3 regions of the Allobosea sp. OAE752 genome follow, and region 2 is predicted to be linked to each of the others. Evidence: predicted binding sites of a transcription regulator. Region 2 holds the regulator's gene; each other region holds the start of a gene.

What was found. Region 2 encodes HrcA, which represses chaperone genes, less so after heat shock. Its sites were predicted from a motif close to GTTAGCACTCNCNNNNNGNGAGTGCTAAC; they were not measured.
Region 1: groES (co-chaperone GroES) is a predicted target of HrcA. The motif match lies at 3,295-3,323, and genes of this name have one in related genera.
Region 3: groES (co-chaperone GroES) is a predicted target of HrcA. The motif match lies at 2,109-2,137, and genes of this name have one in related genera.

The regions. Positions count from the first base shown of each region.
Region 1 is NZ_JBNPXO010000010.1:136,919-143,040, reverse strand. It holds gene GGC47_RS22520 (YeaH/YhbH family protein) at 1-349, opposite strand, end outside; gene GGC47_RS22515 (PrkA family serine protein kinase) at 370-2,319, opposite strand; gene GGC47_RS22510 (hypothetical protein) at 2,499-2,834, shown strand; gene GGC47_RS22505 (usg protein) at 2,931-3,200, opposite strand; gene groES (co-chaperone GroES) at 3,463-3,777, shown strand; gene groL (chaperonin GroEL) at 3,834-5,459, shown strand; gene GGC47_RS22490 (hypothetical protein) at 5,533-5,748, shown strand; gene GGC47_RS22485 (hypothetical protein) at 5,810-6,076, shown strand.
Region 2 is NZ_JBNPXO010000004.1:225,223-231,344, forward strand. It holds gene GGC47_RS12780 (sn-glycerol-3-phosphate import ATP-binding protein UgpC) at 1-586, shown strand, start outside; gene hemW (radical SAM family heme chaperone HemW) at 710-1,909, opposite strand; gene rdgB (RdgB/HAM1 family non-canonical purine NTP pyrophosphatase) at 1,906-2,553, opposite strand; gene rph (ribonuclease PH) at 2,556-3,272, opposite strand; gene hrcA (heat-inducible transcriptional repressor HrcA) at 3,417-4,502, shown strand; gene GGC47_RS12805 (ankyrin repeat domain-containing protein) at 4,541-5,161, shown strand; gene GGC47_RS12810 (DUF3297 family protein) at 5,230-5,481, shown strand; gene GGC47_RS12815 (GNAT family N-acetyltransferase) at 5,612-6,122, opposite strand, start outside.
Region 3 is NZ_JBNPXO010000001.1:531,199-537,320, forward strand. It holds gene GGC47_RS02460 (GNAT family N-acetyltransferase) at 1-60, shown strand, start outside; gene GGC47_RS02465 (DMT family transporter) at 57-899, shown strand; gene GGC47_RS02470 (PaaI family thioesterase) at 886-1,368, opposite strand; gene GGC47_RS02475 (MarR family winged helix-turn-helix transcriptional regulator) at 1,514-1,981, opposite strand; gene groES (co-chaperone GroES) at 2,201-2,488, shown strand; gene groL (chaperonin GroEL) at 2,537-4,174, shown strand; gene GGC47_RS02490 (branched-chain amino acid ABC transporter substrate-binding protein) at 4,485-5,594, shown strand; gene GGC47_RS02495 (ABC transporter ATP-binding protein/permease) at 5,863-6,122, shown strand, end outside.

The DNA.
Region 1 (6,122 bases), on a different contig from region 2:
ACAGCACGAAGCGGAAATCATCCTCGGCAACCTGAGATCCCGGCGACGATCCCAAACCGCCTCCGCCCTGCCCCGGCTTCGGCAACTGATCCCCCGGAGAGAAGCGCTGGTTCCCGGGCAGGACATGCTGACGGCGGCCGCTATCCTTCGCCTCGCGGAAGCGCGGCTCGTCGGTTCCATTCGCTGGCATGGAGATGGCCTGCTCGCGATCGACATCGGCGATCTTGCCGGTCCTAATATTGTCTTGGACGCTGCGCTTCAGCTCCGTGCGCACGCGGCGCAGAAAACGCTGGCGATTGCCCAGGCTCTTGTCCTTCGGGTTCAGGCGACGATCGATGAAGATCGGCATGGCGCGCTCCCGGCCGACGGTCAGCCCGCCTTGTTGACCCGCATATACCAGTCGACGAGCCGCCGGACCTGACGCTCGGTATAGCCACGCTCGACCATGCGTTGCACGAAGCCCTGGTGCCGCTTCTCCGTCACGCTATCCTGCTTCGAGCCGAAGCTGATGATCGGCAGGAGGTCCTCGACCTGCCCGAACATCCGCTTCTCGATCACCTCGCGCAGCTTCTCGTAGCTGGTCCAGGACGGGTTGCGGCCGTTGTTTCTGGCCCGGGCGCGCAATGTGAACTTCACGACCTCGTTGCGGAAATCCTTGGGATTGGCGATGCCGGCCGGCTTCTCGATCTGGGACAATTCGTTGTCCAGGATCTGCCGGTTCAGGATCTGGCCAGTATCCGGGTCCTTGTAGTCCTGGTCCTCGACCCAGGCATCGGCATAGGCGATGTAGCGGTCGAACAGGTTCTGGCCGTATTCGCCATAGGATTCCAGATAGGCCTTCTGGATCTCGTGGCCGATGAATTCGGCATAGCGCGTTGCCAGCTCCGACTTGATGAAGTCGAGATAGGCCGCTTCCGTCTCCTTGGGGAACTGCTCGCGCTTGATCGCACCTTCCAGGATGTACATCAGGTGGACCGGGTCGGCGGCCAGTTCCTCGGTGTCGTAATTGAAGGTCTGCGACAGGATCTTGAAAGCAAAGCGCGTACTGACGCCGGTCATGCCCTCGTCGATGCCGGCGGCGTCGCGATATTCCTGGATGGCCTTGGCCTTGGGATCGAGCTCCTTGAGGTTTTCGCCGTCATAGACGCGCATCTTGGTATAGAGCGGCGAATTCTCGTGCTCGGCGAGCCGCGTCGAGACCGAGAAGCGGCTGAGGATGTCGAGCACCTCGGGTGCGCAGGGACTGTCGGCCAGCTCGCTTTCGCGCAGCAGCTTCTCGTAGATCTGCCGTTCTTCGGTGACGCGCAGGCAATACGGCACCTTGACCACCAGGATGCGGTCGAGGAAGGCCTCGTTGTTGCGGTTGTTCTTGAACTGCAGCCATTCCGACTCGTTGGAATGGGCGAGCACAATGCCTTGATAGGGGAAGCCCCCGAAATTCTCGGTGCCGTTATAGCTGCCCTCCTGGGTCGCGGTCAGCAACGGGTGCAGCACTTTGATCGGTGCCTTGAACATCTCGACGAATTCGAGCAGCCCTTGCGTCGTCCGGTTCAGGCCACCGCTATAGGAATAGGCGTCCGGGTCCGACTGGCTGAAATTCTCAAGCTGGCGGATATCGACCTTGCCGACGAGTGTCGAGACGTCCTGGTTGTTCTCATCGCCCGGCTCAGTCTTGGCGATGCCGACCTGGCGCAGGCGCGAGGGCATCAGCTTGACGACGCTGAACTGGGAGATGTCGCCGGAGACTTCATCGAGCCGCTTCGCAGTCCAGGGAGAGATCAACCCGGTCAGGCGTCGGCGCGCGATCCCGTACTTGTCCTCGAAGAGATCGCCCATGCGGTCCGGCCGGAACAGGCCGAGCGGCGATTCGAAGACGGGGCTGATTTGTCCGCCGACCTTGAGCGTATAGAAGGGACGCTCCTCCATCAGCTTCTTCAGCCGTTCGGCGAGCGATGACTTGCCACCGCCGACCGGGCCAAGGAGATAGAGAATCTGCTTGCGCTCCTCCAACCCTTGCGAGGCATAGCGGAAGTAGCCGGCGATACGCTCGATCGTATCCTCCATGCCAAAGAAATCGGCGAAGGCAGGATAAATCTTTATCGTCCTGTTGGCGAAGATGCGGCCCAGGCGTTCGTCCTGGCTCGTATCGAATAATTTTGGCGTCCCAATCGCGTTGACCATCCGCTCCGCAGCAGAGGCGTACATCGACTTGTCTTCGCGGCAGCCCAGCAGATATTCCTGCAGACTCATCTCCTCTTGGGAATAACTACTGTAATCGTCAAAAAATAAACGGAAAATCTCGCCGGTTTTGTCAGTCATGGCAGCCATCCAGCATCCATTGGAACTGTCGGCGACAGCACAGCAGATTTAACCGATGATCTCTTCGCGAGTTCCTTTGTGATGGCATTTTCGCGATCAGTAAGCGGAAGTGCTCAGCCGTTTGAAAGATGCGCCCCTGCGGCATCGTTTTTCCTCAGTCGGCCAGGAACATGTAGGCCATGACTGATGCGATCGTCGGCGGGCGGGCCGGCGGCACAGAGTCGCCGCCGCAGGCTCCTAGGAAGTTCCGGAAGCAAACGGGCCCCACGACGTACGATCCGAAACATCCGGCCATGGAGAATCGCATGAGTCCGGACGAAATCGCAGCCATTCTCGGCCCGGTCGATCCGATGCTGATCGCCGAGATGGGGACTGCCCTGGAGGAGCTTGCGGAGACCTGGGCCTGGATCAATGCGGACGACGCTCTGATCAACGCAGGCCGCCCGCTACCTTCAGGCCGTGTCGCCGAGTTCGTCGCCCTGCTGGAGCCGTTCGGAGACGACGCGGCGGGCTGACTCGTCCGTCCGGCCGGCACAGCCTCGTTTCGCGCCGAGCAGGCGGGACCATGGGGTGATCACCGCCGCGTTGGGTAACCGGACGTCGATTGCGATTTACTGGAGCCGGAATTCGCCGCTGACCGCACTGAGGTCGGCGGGTCCGATCAGGTCCTTGTGAGCCACGGTGATACGGAACAGCTTGCCGTCGAGCTTGGCCTGCCAGAAGGCGAGGAACTTGTTGAGCTCGGGGAAGCGCGGGGCGAGATCGTAATCCTGCCAGATGTATTCCTGCAGGATCGAAGGGTGGTCGGGCAGGCGGTAGAGGATTCCGGCGGTGGTCAATCCGTAGCCGGCGATCTGGCGGGCGAAGTCGGTCGAAGCCATTCCTTTCAGCTCCCTGGTTTCACTGCGCCGATGGCAGCGAATTTCCAACGTCCTGGCAAGCTGAAAGGTTGCGTTTGTGCTGCCTGTTCAACCCGTTAGCACTCAGTCAAAAAAAGTGCTGCCAGCCTCTTGAAGGCAAAAATGGGGCAACCCAAATCATCGCGCGGGCGCGGCGCCTTAGGGCTGCGCGGAACCTCGCCGCGAGACCCGCACAGGGCCAGCCCGCTTTGACATGTGACCGACATGGAAATTGGAGGAACTCATGAAGTTTCGGCCACTGCATGACCGCGTCGTCGTGAAGCGCATCGACGCCGAGGAGAAGACCAAGGGCGGGATCATCATCCCCGACACCGCCAAGGAAAAGCCGCAGGAGGGCGAGGTCGTCGCCGTCGGCGCCGGCGCGCGCGACGAGACCGGCAAGCTGGTGCCGCCCGACGTCAAGGTCGGCGACCGCGTGCTCTTCGGCAAATGGAGCGGCACCGAGGTCAAGATCGATGGCCAGGACCTTCTGATCATGAAGGAGTCCGACATCATGGGCGTCGTCGAGACGACTGCCGCCCTCAAGAAGGCCGCCTGACGGGGCCTCTTCCAAACCACCAACCTGAAACCTCAAGTCTGAAGGAGTGAGGAATCATGGCTGCGAAGGACGTGAAGTTTTCGCAGGACGCGCGCGAGCGGATGCTGCGCGGCGTCGATACGCTGGCGAATGCCGTGAAGGTCACGCTCGGTCCGAAGGGCCGAAACGTCGTGATCGAGAAGTCGTTCGGTGCGCCCCGCATCACCAAGGACGGCGTCACCGTCGCCAAGGAGATCGAGCTTTCCGACAAGTTCGAGAACATGGGCGCCCAGATGGTGCGCGAAGTGGCGTCGAAACAGAACGATGCGGCGGGCGACGGCACCACGACCGCGACCGTGCTCGCCCAGGCGATCGTCCGCGAGGGCGCCAAGGCGGTGGCCGCCGGCATCAACCCGATGGATCTGAAGCGCGGCATCGATCTCGCCGTCGAGGCGGTGACGAAGTCGCTCGGCGAGCATTCCAAGACAATCACCGGCTCGGAGGAGGTCGCGCAGGTCGGCACCATCTCCGCCAATGGCGACCGCACGATCGGCGAGATGATCGCCGAGGCGATGAAGAAGGTCGGCAACGAGGGGGTCATCACCGTCGAGGAAGCCAAGACCGCCGAGACCGAGCTTGATGTCGTCGAGGGCATGCAGTTCGACCGCGGCTATCTCTCGCCCTATTTCGTGACCAACACCGAGAAGATGGTCGCGGAGCTCGAAGACCCCTACATCCTGATCCACGAGAAGAAACTCTCCGGCCTCCAGGCGATGCTGCCGCTGCTGGAAGCGGTGGTGCAGACCGGAAAGCCGCTGCTGATCGTGGCGGAGGATGTCGAGGGCGAGGCTCTCGCCACGCTCGTCGTCAACAAGCTCCGGGGCGGGCTCAAGATTGCGGCCGTCAAGGCGCCGGGCTTCGGCGACCGCCGCAAGGCCATGCTCGAGGACATCGCGATCCTCACCGGCGGCACCGCGATCAGCGAGGATCTCGGCCTCAAGCTGGAGACCGTCACCCTCGACATGCTCGGCCGCGCCAAGAAGGTCCGGATCGAGAAGGAGAACACCACCATCGTCGACGGCGCCGGCAAGAAGACCGAGATCGACGCCCGGGTCGCCCAGATCAAGGCCCAGATCGAGGATACGACTTCGGACTACGACCGCGAGAAGCTCCAGGAGCGCCTGGCCAAGCTCGCCGGCGGCGTCGCGGTCATCCGCGTCGGCGGCGCGACCGAGGTCGAGGTCAAGGAGAAGAAGGACCGCGTCGACGACGCCCTGAACGCCACCCGCGCTGCGGTGGAAGAAGGCATCCTGCCGGGCGGCGGCGTCGCCCTGCTGCGCGCGGTCAAGGCGCTCGAAGGGCTTGTGCCCGGCAATGACGACCAGAAGACCGGCGTCGAGATCGTCCGCAAGGCAATCACCGCGCCTGCCCGCCAGATCGTCGAGAATGCCGGCGGCGATGGCGCGGTCGTGGTCGGCAAGCTGCTCGAGTCGAAGGACTACACCTACGGCTACAACGCCCAGACCGGCGAGTATGGCGATCTGGTCAAGGCCGGCATCATCGACCCGACCAAGGTCGTCCGCACGGCGATCCAGGATGCGGCGTCCGTCGCAGGCCTGCTGATCACCACCGAGGCGATGATCGCCGAGGCGCCGAAGAAGGATCCGGTGCCCGCCATGCCGGCCGGCGGCATGGACTATTGAGAAAACGAGGGCGCCGCGGCCTCGCGGCGCCCTCCCCCGACGCCGTAATTGCCTAGGCATCCCGAAGGAAGCCATGCCGTTTTCATCGCTGACCGATCCCATCGACTTGGCCCGCGCCGAGGCTGCTCTCGAAAGGGCATGGGCGGAGCTCAAGCCGTCGCTTCCGGAAGGCGCAGACGAACGGGAGCGGAACAACCTCGCCTATATCGTGGCCTCGCTGGTCCCCCTGGCGCTCGACGAGGATGATCTGGCACAGCGTGCGATCGATCGGTTTCGCGAGAAGGCCTAAGCGAGAGGATCCGGGAAAAACTCCTCCATTCAGTCCATCTCCATCCTATTCGGCATCCGACATGACCGATGGCCCGCACGAACCGCAGCACCTCTCACCTTCCGACCGCTTCAAGGCGCTCATCACCAACGCCGAAAGCGCGACATATGGGCTCAAGGACAATCTTTTGGCCGTCATGACACGGGATGGATCGGCAACGTGGCAGAGCGTCGCCGCCCATGTCGAGGCCCAATTGTCCGGCGCGGGCGAGTTCGCGACCGCGCGGTTGAATGCGATCCTCGCTCTGATCAGGACGCTATCCAATCGACAAGCCACAGGCAGCGGATGAGCACCGTTTTTCCAAGAGTTGCCCTCGATCCCGGCGCAGACGGGCT
Region 2 (6,122 bases):
CGACGCCAAGCTGCGCGTGCAGATGCGCGTCGAGATCAAGAAGCTGCAGCGCGCGCTCGGCGTGACCTCGATCTACGTCACTCACGACCAGGTCGAGGCGATGACGCTCTCCGACAAGCTCGTGGTGATGAATGCCGGCCGGGTCGAGCAGATCGGCGTGCCGGCGGACGTCTATCGCAAGCCGGCGAGCAAGTTCGTCGCGACGTTCATCGGCTCGCCGCCGATGAACATCCTGCCGGGCCTCGTCGATGGCCACGGCATCGTCGCGCTGGGCGACACGGTGTTGCAGGTGCATGATTTGCGCGACGACCTGCCGCCGCAGATGCCGGTCGAGGTCGGCCTGCGGCCGGAGGATATCGAGATCGTCTCCGACGATGATGCCGGTTCGCTGCCCTTCGACGTCGAGTTCATCGAGGAGCTCGGTGCGACCCAGCTCTTCCACGGCAAGCTCGCAGGCCAGCCCTTCGTGATGCAGGCGGCGACGGGCGACGTCCCGGCGCAGGAAGGCCGACTCTGGATCACGGTCGATCCCGGCAAGGTCCATGTCTTCGATCCGAAGACGGGCGTGCGGCTGGGGAAGGACTGAGCACGGCACAGCCGTCATGCTCGGGCTTGACCCGAGCATCTCATGACGCGGAGCTTCCGGAGTCTCGTCGTACCTGAGCTTCTCGGGTCTGCGTTGCGCTGCGCCCGAGAATGATGCCCTGTTTTAGGCCGCCAGATCGGCCACCAGCGCATCGAGCAGCAATGCGCCGTCCGGCGTTGCCGCAAGCCGGCCGCCTTGCCGGTGCATCAGCAGCTTCTCGTCGATCAGGCTGGCGATGCGCTTGGCGTTGAGTTCGCGTCCTGACAGCGCCTTGAACACCGTGGGATCGATCCCCTCGACGAGGCGAAGCCCCATCAGCAGGTATTCGTCGCCCTGCGCCTCTTCGCTCAAGCGCTCGTCCTCGACCAGCGCATGGCCTTCGGCCTCGACCCGTTCCAGCCAGATCTCGGGCCGCTTCTCGGTCGAATGCGCCATGCGGCCTTCCGCCGTCACCAGCCTGCCATGGGCGCCGGGGCCGATGCCGGCGTATTCGCCATAGTGCCAGTAGACGAGGTTGTGGCGGCATTCCGCACCCGGCCGGGCATGGTTGGAGATCTCATAGACTGGCAGGCCGTGCTTGGCCGTGATCTCCTGCGTCGTCTCGTAGAGCGCCGCGCCGGCATCATGATCGGGAATCGCGAGTTTGCCGGCCCGGAACAATCGTTCGAACGCCGTGCCGGGCTCGATGGTGAGCTGGTAGAGCGAGAGATGCTCGGCCGCATGGCTGATCGCCAGCTCCAGCTCGGCGCGCCAAAGGGCCGGAGTCTGCAAGGGCGAGCGGGCATAGATCAGGTCGAAGGAATAGCGCTCGAAATATTGGCGCGCGATCGCCACCGCCGCCAGCGCTTCCTCAGCCGAATGCATCCGGCCGAGCGCCTTGAGATCGGCATCGTTCAGCGCCTGCACGCCGAGCGAGACGCGGTTGACGCCGGCCGCCCGGAAGTCGCGGAAGCGCCCGGCCTCGACGCTGGTCGGATTGGCTTCGAGGGACACTTCGCAGTTCGGATCGACCGCCCAATGCTCGCCGATGGCGTCGAGGATCGCGCCGACGGTGCGGCCCTCCATCAGCGAGGGCGTGCCGCCGCCGAAGAAGATCGAGGACACCGTGCGGCCCGGCACCAGCGCGGCCCGATGCGCGATCTCGCGACGGAAGGCGGCGATGTAGCGGGCTTGGTCGGGTGGCTGCAGCCGGACATGGCTGTTGAAGTCGCAATAGGGGCACTTCGCCAGGCAGAAGGGCCAGTGCACATAGACGGCGAAGCCCGCATCCGCAGTCGGATGCAGGAGCGGCGGCCGCTCGGCGAGGGCGGCCGGGGCGCTCAACCCGGCTTCCTCAAGCAGGCGGCGGCGAGCGCATGGAAGGCGCGCGCGCGGTGCGACAGGCCGGGCGAACCGTCGGCCGGGATGCCGTGCTTCTCCTCAGCCGTCATCTCGCCGAAGGTCTTGTCATGGCCATCCGGCAGGAAGATCGGATCGTAGCCGAAGCCGCCCGCGCCCCGGATCCGCTCGGTGATCGTGCCGTAGACGCGGCCCTCGAACAATTCCTGGTGCCCGTCCGGCCAGGCGATGACCAGCGCCGAGACGAAATGCGCCTTGCGCTGCTCGGGCGCATGGGCGCCGCGCTTGGCGAGTTCCATCTGGACGCGGGCGATCGCCGGGGCGAAATCCTTGCCCGGCCCGGCCCAGTTGGCCGAGAACAGCCCGGGCGCGCCGTCGAGCGCGTCGATGCAGACGCCGGAATCGTCGGAGAGCGCGGGCAATCCACTCGCCTTGGTCGCGGCGATCGCCTTGATCGCCGCATTCTCCGAGAACATGTAGCCATCCTCGACCGGCTCGGGCAGGCCGAGCTCCCCGGCCGAGACCAGTTCGATGCCGTAAGGCGCCAGCAAGTCGCGCATTTCGCGCAGCTTGCCCTGGTTATGGGTCGCGATCACGACCTTGCCGGTGAGGAGGCGGTGGGTGGTCATCGTCAGGCCACCGCGGCCTTCTGCAGCGCGACGAGCTTGGAAACGCCGCCCTTGGCGAGCTTGAGCAGCGCGAGCAGTTCTTCTTCCGAGAACGGTGCGCCCTCGGCCGTGCCCTGCACCTCGACGAGGCCGCCGGAGCCGGTGATGACGAAATTCGCGTCGGTCTGCGCGCCGGAATCCTCGACATAGTCGAGATCGATCACGGGCTGCCCGGCGACGATACCGCAGGAGACGGCGGCGACATGGTCCTTCAGCGGATTGGTGCCCTTGAGCAGGTTGCGGCCTTCCATCCACTTCAGCGCATCGTGCAGCGCGACCCAGGCGCCGGTGATCGAGGCCGTGCGGGTGCCGCCATCGGCCTGGATCACGTCGCAATCGACGACGATCTGGCGCTCGCCGATCGCGGTCAGGTCGACCACGGCGCGGAGCGAACGGCCGACGAGGCGCTGGATCTCCTGGGTGCGGCCGGAGGGCTTGCCGGAGGTGACCTCGCGGCGCGTGCGCTCATGCGTGGCGCGCGGCAGCATCGAGTACTCGGCGGTGACCCAGCCCTTGCCGGTGCCGCGCAGCCAGGGCGGACCCTTTTCCTCGACGGTCGCGGCGCAAAGCACCTTGGTCTCGCCGAACGTCACCATGCAGGAACCCTCGGCATAGCGCACCACGCCGCGTTCGAGCGTGACCTTGCGCATCTCGTCGGCGGCGCGTTTGGAGGGTCGCATGAAATGATCCTGTCTTGCGGGGAGAGGCGGCTTGTAGGCTCTCCCACGTCACCGGGCAAGGCAGGGCGAGCCATATAGCCCTCTTGATCCGCGCGCCCGCCATGCCGACAATAGGGCACGTGCGCGATTTCGCAGCCGAGGTTCATGAGCGCTCATACAACCCGCCCGGAGACGACGAGCAGCCTGGTCGAGATCGACCAGCGCTCGCGCGAGATCTTTCGCCAGATCGTCGACGGCTACCTGACGACCGGCGAGCCGCTCGGCTCCCGCAACATCGCCCGCCTGCTGCCGATGGCGCTCTCGCCCGCGACGGTGCGCAACGTCATGACCGACCTCGAGCTTGCCGGGCTGATTTATGCGCCGCACACCTCGGCGGGGCGCCTGCCCACCGAACGGGGGCTGCGCTTCTTCGTCGATGCGATGATGGAGGTCGGCAACCTCACATCCGACGAGCGCAAGCGGATCGAGGCCCAGATCCGGGCGGCGGCGAGCCATCACAGCCTCGACCAGACCCTGACGGAGGCTTCCGCGCTGCTGTCAGGCCTCTCGCGCGGCGCCGGCGTCGTCGTCACCACCAAGGCCGATCCGCGGCTGAAGCACATCGAATTCGTCCGGCTCGATCCTGCCCGTGCCCTGGTGGTGCTGGTTTCGGAAGACGGCGCGGTCGAAAACCGCCTGCTCGCCCTGCCGCCGGGCCTGCCCGCCTCGGCCCTGACGGAAGCCGCGAACTTCCTCAACGCGCGCATCCTCGGCAAGACGCTCGGCGAAGTGCGTGGCGAGATCGGGGCGCAGCGCGCGCTGATGGAGCGTGAGCTCGACGCGCTCACCGCCCGCCTCGTCGAAAGCGGCATCGCCACCTCCTCGGGCCCGAGCGGCGATCGCCACCTGATCGTGCGCGGCCAGGCCAATCTGCTCGACGATCTCAGGGCGCAGGAGGATCTGGAGCGCATCCGCATGCTCTTCGGCGATCTCGAGACCCAGACCGACGTGATCGACCTGCTCTCCCGCGCCGAGGAAGGCGACGGCGTCCGCATCTTCATCGGCTCGGAGAACAAGCTGTTCTCGATGTCCGGTTCCTCGATGGTGGCGGCGCCCTTCCGCGATGCCGAGCAGCGCATCGTCGGCGTCGTCGGCATCATCGGCCCGACGCGGCTGAACTATGCCCGCATCGTCCCGATGGTCGACTATACCGCCAAGGTCGTCGGCCGCCTGCTGGACGGCAGCCGGTGACGCGCTGGCTGCGGGCTTTAGCCCTTGGAGCTTGCCTGATGACGACCGCTGCCGCTCATGCCGCCTCCGATCTGCTCGCCGCTGCCGAATCCGGAAGAACGGCCGAGGTGGAGGCCCTGATCGCGAAGGGAGCCGATCTCGAAATGCGCGACTCGCAAGGCCGCACGGCGCTCCTCCTCGCTGTCGCCGGCAACCATGTCGAAATGGCCAGGGCCCTGCTCGCCGCCGGTGCGAGCCCCAACACGCAGGCCGCCAACCGCGACACGCCCTGGCTGCTCGCCGGTGCCTCCGGCCGCACGGACATCATCGCGGCGATGTTGCCGCTGAAGCCCGATCTGCGCTTGCGCAACCGCTATGGCGGCAATGCGCTGATCCCGGCCTGCGAGCGCGCCCATGTCGAGACCGTGAAGCTGCTCCTGACCAGCGGCATCGACGTCAATCACGTCAACGATCTCGGCTGGACCTGCCTTTTGGAAATCGTAATCCTCGGCGATGGCGGCCCGCGCCATCAGGAGGTGGCGAGGCTCGTCCTCGCCGCAGGCGCCGATCCGAACCTCGCCGATCGCGACGGCCTGACGCCGCTTGCCCATGCTCGCGCGAGGGGACAGGCAGCCGTGGCTGAATTGATCGAGCAGGCGGGCGGCCGGGCGAAGCGCTGAGTTGGCTTTGAGGGCGGAAGCGGCTATCGAGCGCGGAAAGCAACCGTTTCCGCATTGCAGGTTCCGCCATGTCCGACCAGCTTCCCGACCGTCTCTCCGTCAATCCGGACAGCCCCTTCTATGATGCTGACGTGCTGGCACGCGACATCGGCATTCGCTTCAAGGGCGTCGAGAAGACCAATGTCGAGGAGTATTGCGTCTCGGAAGGCTGGGTGAAGGTCGCGGCCGGCGCCGCCAAGGACCGCTTCGGCCGGCCGATGACGATCACCCTCAAGGGCCCGGTCGAGCCCTATGTGCGCGGCGAGGCCAAGGAAGGCTGAGGCAGCCCGAGCGACCGCCTTTCATTCTCGGGCGGGCGCGCAGCGGTGACCCGAGAAACTCTCCCAGAGGACGCCGGAGCCTCTTCCGGGCGTGAGATGCTCGGGTCTAGCCCGAGCATGACGCCTGTCCTCAGACGAGATCCTTGTAGAAAAACGTCGAGCCGCATTCGGCCCCGTCCGGCATCAGCGCGAAGCGCGGGATGGTGCCGAGCTCCGTCCAGCCCAGCCGGTTGTAGAGCCTTCGCGCGGCACCGTTCTCATCCGTGTCGAGCACCAGCAGGTTGCGTCCCCTTTCTCGGGCGATGGCCTCGGCCCGGCTCATCAGCGCCTCGCCGATCCCCTGCCGGCGCGCACGGGAATGCACCAGCACCTTGGCGATCTCGGCGCGATGCGGCTGGTTGGGCTTGCCGATCAGATGAAGCTGCGCCGTGCCGACGATCCCGTCCGCATTGCGGGCGACGAACAGCACGATCTGTCCTCCCGCGACGCCAGCCGCGACATCGCGCCAGAAGCGCTCGTAATCGGCGGCCGTATTCCAGTTCATGAAGCCGACGGAGGCGCCGTTGGCGACGCAGTCGCGCAGGATGTCTGCCAGCGCCGGCAAGGCCGCTTCGGCGGCCGGAGCGTGGAGGATGTCGATG
Region 3 (6,122 bases), on a different contig from region 2:
GCAGACGTCTCCGCCACCTGGGAATATCATTTCCGCAAGCCGCTCAGCTGCGTGTCATGAACTGGTCGACGGCGCTGCGCGCCGCCCTGGGCATCGCCCTGCTCACCGCCATGGACGCGGTGCTGAAGGGGCAGATGCACAAGCATCCCTTCGTGCTGGCGCTGTTCATGCGCTTCGCCATGGGCGGGCTCTGCGCGCTCGTCGTCCTGGCGATCGCCCGGCCGGCGCGGCCGACGCGCGACAGCCTGATCGGCAATCTCGCCCGCATCCCGCTGGTGGTGCTCACCGCCGGCAGCTTCTTCTATTCGGTCTCGGTGCTGCCGCTGGCCGAGGCGCTGACGCTCTCCTTCCTCGCCCCGGTCTTCGTCGCGCTGCTGGGCGGGCTTCTGCTCAAGGAGAAGATCGACAAGCGCGTGCTGCAGGCGCTCGCCTTCGGCCTCGCGGGCATGCTGGTGATGGTCTGGCCGCGGCTGCAGGGCCATGTCAGTGGCGCGGGGCTCGGCGTCGCCGCCGCCCTGTTCTCGGCCGTGAGCTATGCCTTCAACCTCATCCTGCTCAGGCGCATCGCGATGCGCGAGCACCCGACGGTGATCGTCGCCTTCCAGAATGTCGGCCCTGCTCTCTGCCTCGCCATCCCGGCGGCAACCGTCTTCGTGCCGATGGCGGCGATCGACCTCGCGATCTATCTCGGCGCCGGCATCCTCGGCGTCGCCGGTCATCTGACGCTGACCTCGGCCTATGCCCGGGCGGCGGCCTCGAAGCTCGCGGCGATCGAATACACCGCGCTGATCTGGGCGAGCCTGCTCGGCTTCCACCTCTTCGGCGAGGTGCCGCTCTACACGACCTATGCCGGGGCGGTGCTGATCGTAGCGGGAGCGGTGGCAGTCAGCCGGCGCTAGGCCTCGCCGGGAATACGACGCAGGTCTCGGTGCCATGCGCGAGCAGCTTGCCGCGCTCGTCGACGAGCTTGCCCTCGGTCGTGATGACCGTGCCGCCGCGATGGATCAGCTTGCCCTCGCAGCGGACCGTGCCGCTCTCCGGCATGACCGGGCGGACATAGTTCAGCTTCATCTCCAGCGTGGTGTAGCCCTCGCCCGGCTTCAGCGTCGCATGCGCGGCGCAGGCCATGGCGGAATCGAGGATCGTCGCCGTCCAGCCGCCATGGATCGTGCCGAGTGGGTTGAAGAAGCGCGGCGACGGCCGGCCGACGAAGACGACCCGGCCCTCATCCGCCTCGACCAGGTCGAAATCCATGGTCTGCGCGAAGGGCGGGGCCGGCTGCGAGCCATCGATGATACCGCGCAGGAAGCTCAGGCCGTCGCCGGCGGTCAGCACTTCGCGGGACACCACTCCGAAGGTTCGATCCATGGCCGCTTCTCCAATCGTGTATCTGCACGATAGAGAGAGCCTAGCTGTACCGTCAACCGGGCCGCCGGAGATCCTGCCGCGACAAGCGGGAGACGTGTTCTAAAACCCTCATCCTGAGGAGTGCCGTATTTTTCAGGCGAGGTTCTCAGCGTGTCTCGCGTGCCGCGCGGCGCAGCGCCTTCAGCCCGTCGCGGGTCTCGCGCCAGCGCTCTTCGCCGAAGCCGCCCTCGATCTTGTCCTGCGCCGCCCGCCAGAACGGGATCGCCGCCGCGATCGCAGCCCGGCCCTTCTCCGTCACCGCATAGACGGAGGCGCGGCCGCGGCACTCGACCGGCTCGACCATGCCCTCGGCCGCCAGCAGCTGGAGATTGCGGGTCAGCGACGTCCGCTCCAGTGCGAAGCGCTCGGCCAATTCGGTGACCGACTTCCATTGCCCGGTGCTCAGCGCCGAGAGCAGCACGAACTGGGTGATCTTCAGCCCGCTCGGCCGCATCGCCTCGTCATAGGCGCGGGTGACGGCGCGCGCCGTCATGCGGATGTGCAGCGCCACGCAGGAGCGGGCGATCTCATCGAGACGGGGGTCGGGCGCGGGAGGGGTCGCGGATGTCGTCATGTCGCCATCTTAACGTGTTCTGCCCTTTACCGCAGCCGGAAGGCTAAGGGCTGCGTCCGGAGCGTTCACTTTATCGCTCGCGGCTTTCTTGACTCTCCGGACACCCGCGCCTATCTCCGCGCTATCTGTTAGCACTCCCAACAGGTGACTGCTAACAGCCTCCCCCGGGAGCCCATCAGCGGCGCCCGAAACGAATAAGACCGAGAGGAAGACAGAACCATGAAGTTCCGTCCTTTGCATGACCGCGTCGTGGTCCGTCGCCTGGATGGCGAAGAGAAGACCAAGGGTGGCATCATCATCCCCGAGACCGCCAAGGAAAAGCCCCAGGAGGGCGAGGTCATCGCCGTCGGTTCCGGCGCGCGCGATGAGGCCGGCAAGCTCGTTCCGCTCGACGTCAAGAAGGGCGACCGCGTCCTGTTCGGCAAGTGGTCGGGCACTGAGGTCAAGATCGACGGTCAGGACCTCCTGATCATGAAGGAATCCGACATCATGGGCGTCGTCGGCTGATAGCCGCCTGACCGCTCTCTTCCGTTTCAAGTTCAAGGAGTAGCTCTCATGGCTGCCAAAGACGTCAAATTCGGCACTGAAGCCCGCGACAAGATGCTGCGCGGCGTGGATATCCTCGCCAACGCCGTGAAGGTCACGCTCGGTCCCAAGGGCCGCAACGTCGTGATCGAGAAGTCGTTCGGCGCCCCGCGCATCACCAAGGACGGCGTCACCGTCGCCAAGGAGATCGAGCTGTCCGACAAGTTCGAGAACATGGGCGCCCAGATGGTCCGCGAAGTCGCTTCGCGCCAGAACGACCATGCCGGCGACGGCACCACCACCGCCACGGTTCTCGCCCAGGCGATCGTCCGTGAAGGCGCCAAGTCGGTTGCAGCCGGCATGAACCCGATGGACCTGAAGCGCGGCATCGACCTGGCCGTCGAGGCCATCGTCGCCGACCTCAAGAAGAACTCCAAGAAGGTCACGTCCAACGCGGAAGTCGCTCAGGTCGGCACCATCTCGGCGAACGGCGACGAGTCGGTCGGCAAGATGATCTCGACCGCGATGCAGAAGGTCGGCAACGAGGGTGTCATCACCGTCGAGGAAGCCAAGACCGCCGAGACCGAGCTCGACGTCGTCGAGGGCATGCAGTTCGACCGCGGCTATCTCTCGCCGTACTTCATCACCAACTCCGAGAAGATGATCGCGGAGCTGGACGACCCCTACGTCCTGATCTTCGAGAAGAAGCTGTCCTCGCTCCAGGCGATGCTGCCGATCCTCGAGGCCGTCGTGCAGACCGGCAAGCCGCTGCTCATCATCGCCGAGGACGTCGAGGGCGAGGCCCTGGCCACGCTCGTCGTCAACAAGCTCCGTGGCGGCCTGAAGGTCGCGGCCGTCAAGGCTCCGGGCTTCGGTGATCGCCGCAAGGCCATGCTCGAGGACATCTCGATCCTGACCGCCGGCCAGATGATCTCGGAAGACCTCGGCATCAAGCTCGAGACCGTGACCCTCCAGATGCTCGGCCGCGCCAAGAAGGTGCGCATCGAGAAGGAGAACACCACGATCATCGACGGCGCTGGCAAGAAGAAGGACATCGAGGCTCGCGTCGGCCAGATCAAGGCCCAGATCGAGGAGACCACCTCGGACTACGACCGTGAGAAGCTCCAGGAGCGTCTGGCCAAGCTCGCCGGCGGCGTCGCGGTCATCCGCGTCGGCGGCGCGACCGAGGTCGAGGTCAAGGAGAAGAAGGACCGCGTCGACGATGCCCTGAACGCCACCCGCGCCGCGGTGGAAGAAGGCATTCTGCCGGGCGGCGGCGTCGCCCTGCTGCGTTCGCTCCAGGCCGTCAAGTCGATCAAGACCGTCAACGACGACCAGAAGACCGGCGTCGAGATCGTCCGCAAGGCGATCATGGCCCCGGCCCGCCAGATCGTCGACAACGCCGGCGATGACGGCGCCGTCGTGATCGGCAAGCTGCTCGAGTCGAAGGACTACACCTACGGCTACAACGCCCAGACCGGCGAATACGGCGATCTGGTCAAGGCCGGCATCATCGACCCGACCAAGGTCGTGCGCACGGCGATCCAGGACGCGGCTTCGATCGCGGGCCTGCTGATCACCACCGAGGCCATGGTCGCCGACCTGCCGAAGAAGGAAGCTCCGATGCCCCCGATGGGCGGCGGCGGCATGGGCGGCATGGACTTCTGAGGAAGTCCAGACGCCCAAAGCGTCAAAGTGCCGAAGCCGGGCAAGCCCGGCTTCGGTGGCGGCATGGACTTCTGAGGAAGTCCAGCTTCTCGCAAGCTATCGAGAAGGCCCGGCGCAAGCCGGGCCTTTTTCGTTTGCGTGATTTTCCAAAGCAGCAAGCGAGGGAGCCGACGCTCCCCTGCGGCCATGCGTCTCAAGCGGCCCGCTCGGGAGCCGATGAGATGTCATCATCCCCTCTCCTCGCCTATAAAAGCGGCAAGCGCCTCCGCAACGGATGCGCGAACATGCAAAAACCGATCGGGAGAGGCCCATGAAGACCTCCAAATTCCTCACAGGCGTCGCTTTCACCGCCACGCTGCTGGCGTCGCAGATCGCCCGCGCCGACATCACCATCGGCCTGATCGCGCCGCTGACCGGCCCCGTCGCCGCCTATGGCGAGCAGGTCAAGAACGGCGCCCAGGCCGCCGTCGACGCCATCAACAAGAATGGCGGCGTGCTCGGCGAAAAGCTCGTGCTCAAGCTCGCCGACGATGCGGGCGACCCGAAGCAGGGCGTCTCGGCCGCCAATCTTCTCGTCGGCGACAAGGTGAAGTTCGTCGTCGGCCCGGTGACCTCGGGCGTCGCGATGGCGACTTCGGACGCGCTCGCCGAAAGCGGCGTGCTGATGGTGACGCCGACCGCGACCTCGCCGGCGCTGACCAGCCGCGGCCTCACCAACGTCTTCCGCACCTGCGGCCGCGACGACCAGCAGGCCGAAGTCGCCGCCGCCTATGTGCTGAAGACCCTGAAGGACAAGAAGATCGCCATCGTCCACGACAAGGGCACCTACGGGAAGGGCCTCGCCGACAACTTCCAGAAGGGCATCAATGCCGGCGGGCTCAAGGAAGTGGCCTATCTCTCGCTGACGCCGGGCGAGAAGGACCTCTCGGCCGTGATCACGCGCCTGAAGTCGGCCGGTGCCGAGGTGATCTATTTCGGCGGCTATCACCCCGAGGGCGGTCTGCTCTCGCGCCAGCTCGCCGATGCCAACGTCAAGGCGACGATCATCGGCGGCGAGGGTCTCTCCAACACCGAGTTCGCGGCAATCGGCGGCGACCACGCCACCGGCACGCTGTTCACCAACGCCACCGACGCACTGAAGAACCCGGATTCGGCGCAGGCGGTTGCCGCGCTGAAGGAGAAGGGCATCCCGCCGGAAGCCTTCACGCTCAACGCCTATGCCGCGGTCGAGGTGCTGAAGGCCGGCATCGAGAAGGCGGGCAAGGCGACCGATGCCTCGGGCACGGCCAAGGCGCTGCAATCGGGCATGCCGATCAAGACCGCCATCGGCACGCTGACCTATGGCAAGACGGGCGATCTGAGCTCGCCGAGCTTCTCGATGTACAAGTGGGACGCCGGCAAGATCGTCGCGGCGGAGTGAGACAGAGGGCGAAGCGGGTCATGCCCGCTTCGCCTTTTTTCGGGGCGCGGGTTATCCTAGGCAACCTCAGTTTGACCCGGGATGACCTCTCGATTGGAGCGCTCCGGGTGGCCGCAAGCAGCCACCTCGCTGGGTAATATCACGCTGTTGTTCGCCTCTCCGGCGGATGACAATTTGCTCATCTGCGCGCGTTGCCATTGAAAGGCCATCGGCGCTGCGACATGGTCCGAATCGTGGCCTCCACCGTTTCCCGCCAGGATTACAGCCCATGCGCCTGTTGAGCATTCTCGTCGCCGTGATGGCGGCCGCCGCGCTGGCGGTCGGCGCTTCGGCCCAATCGGCCGCCATCATCGGCATGGGCGTCATCGGCCTGTTGCTGGCGGCGGTGACCTTCCGCTCGCCGGCGCTGACGTTCTTCCTGCGCATCTTCTCCGGCGTCTTCGCCATCGAATATGTGCTGTTCGGCGCGGCCGCGCTGCTCGCCCAGACCGGGCTGTGGCCGGCGCCCTTGGGCATTCCCGCGATTCC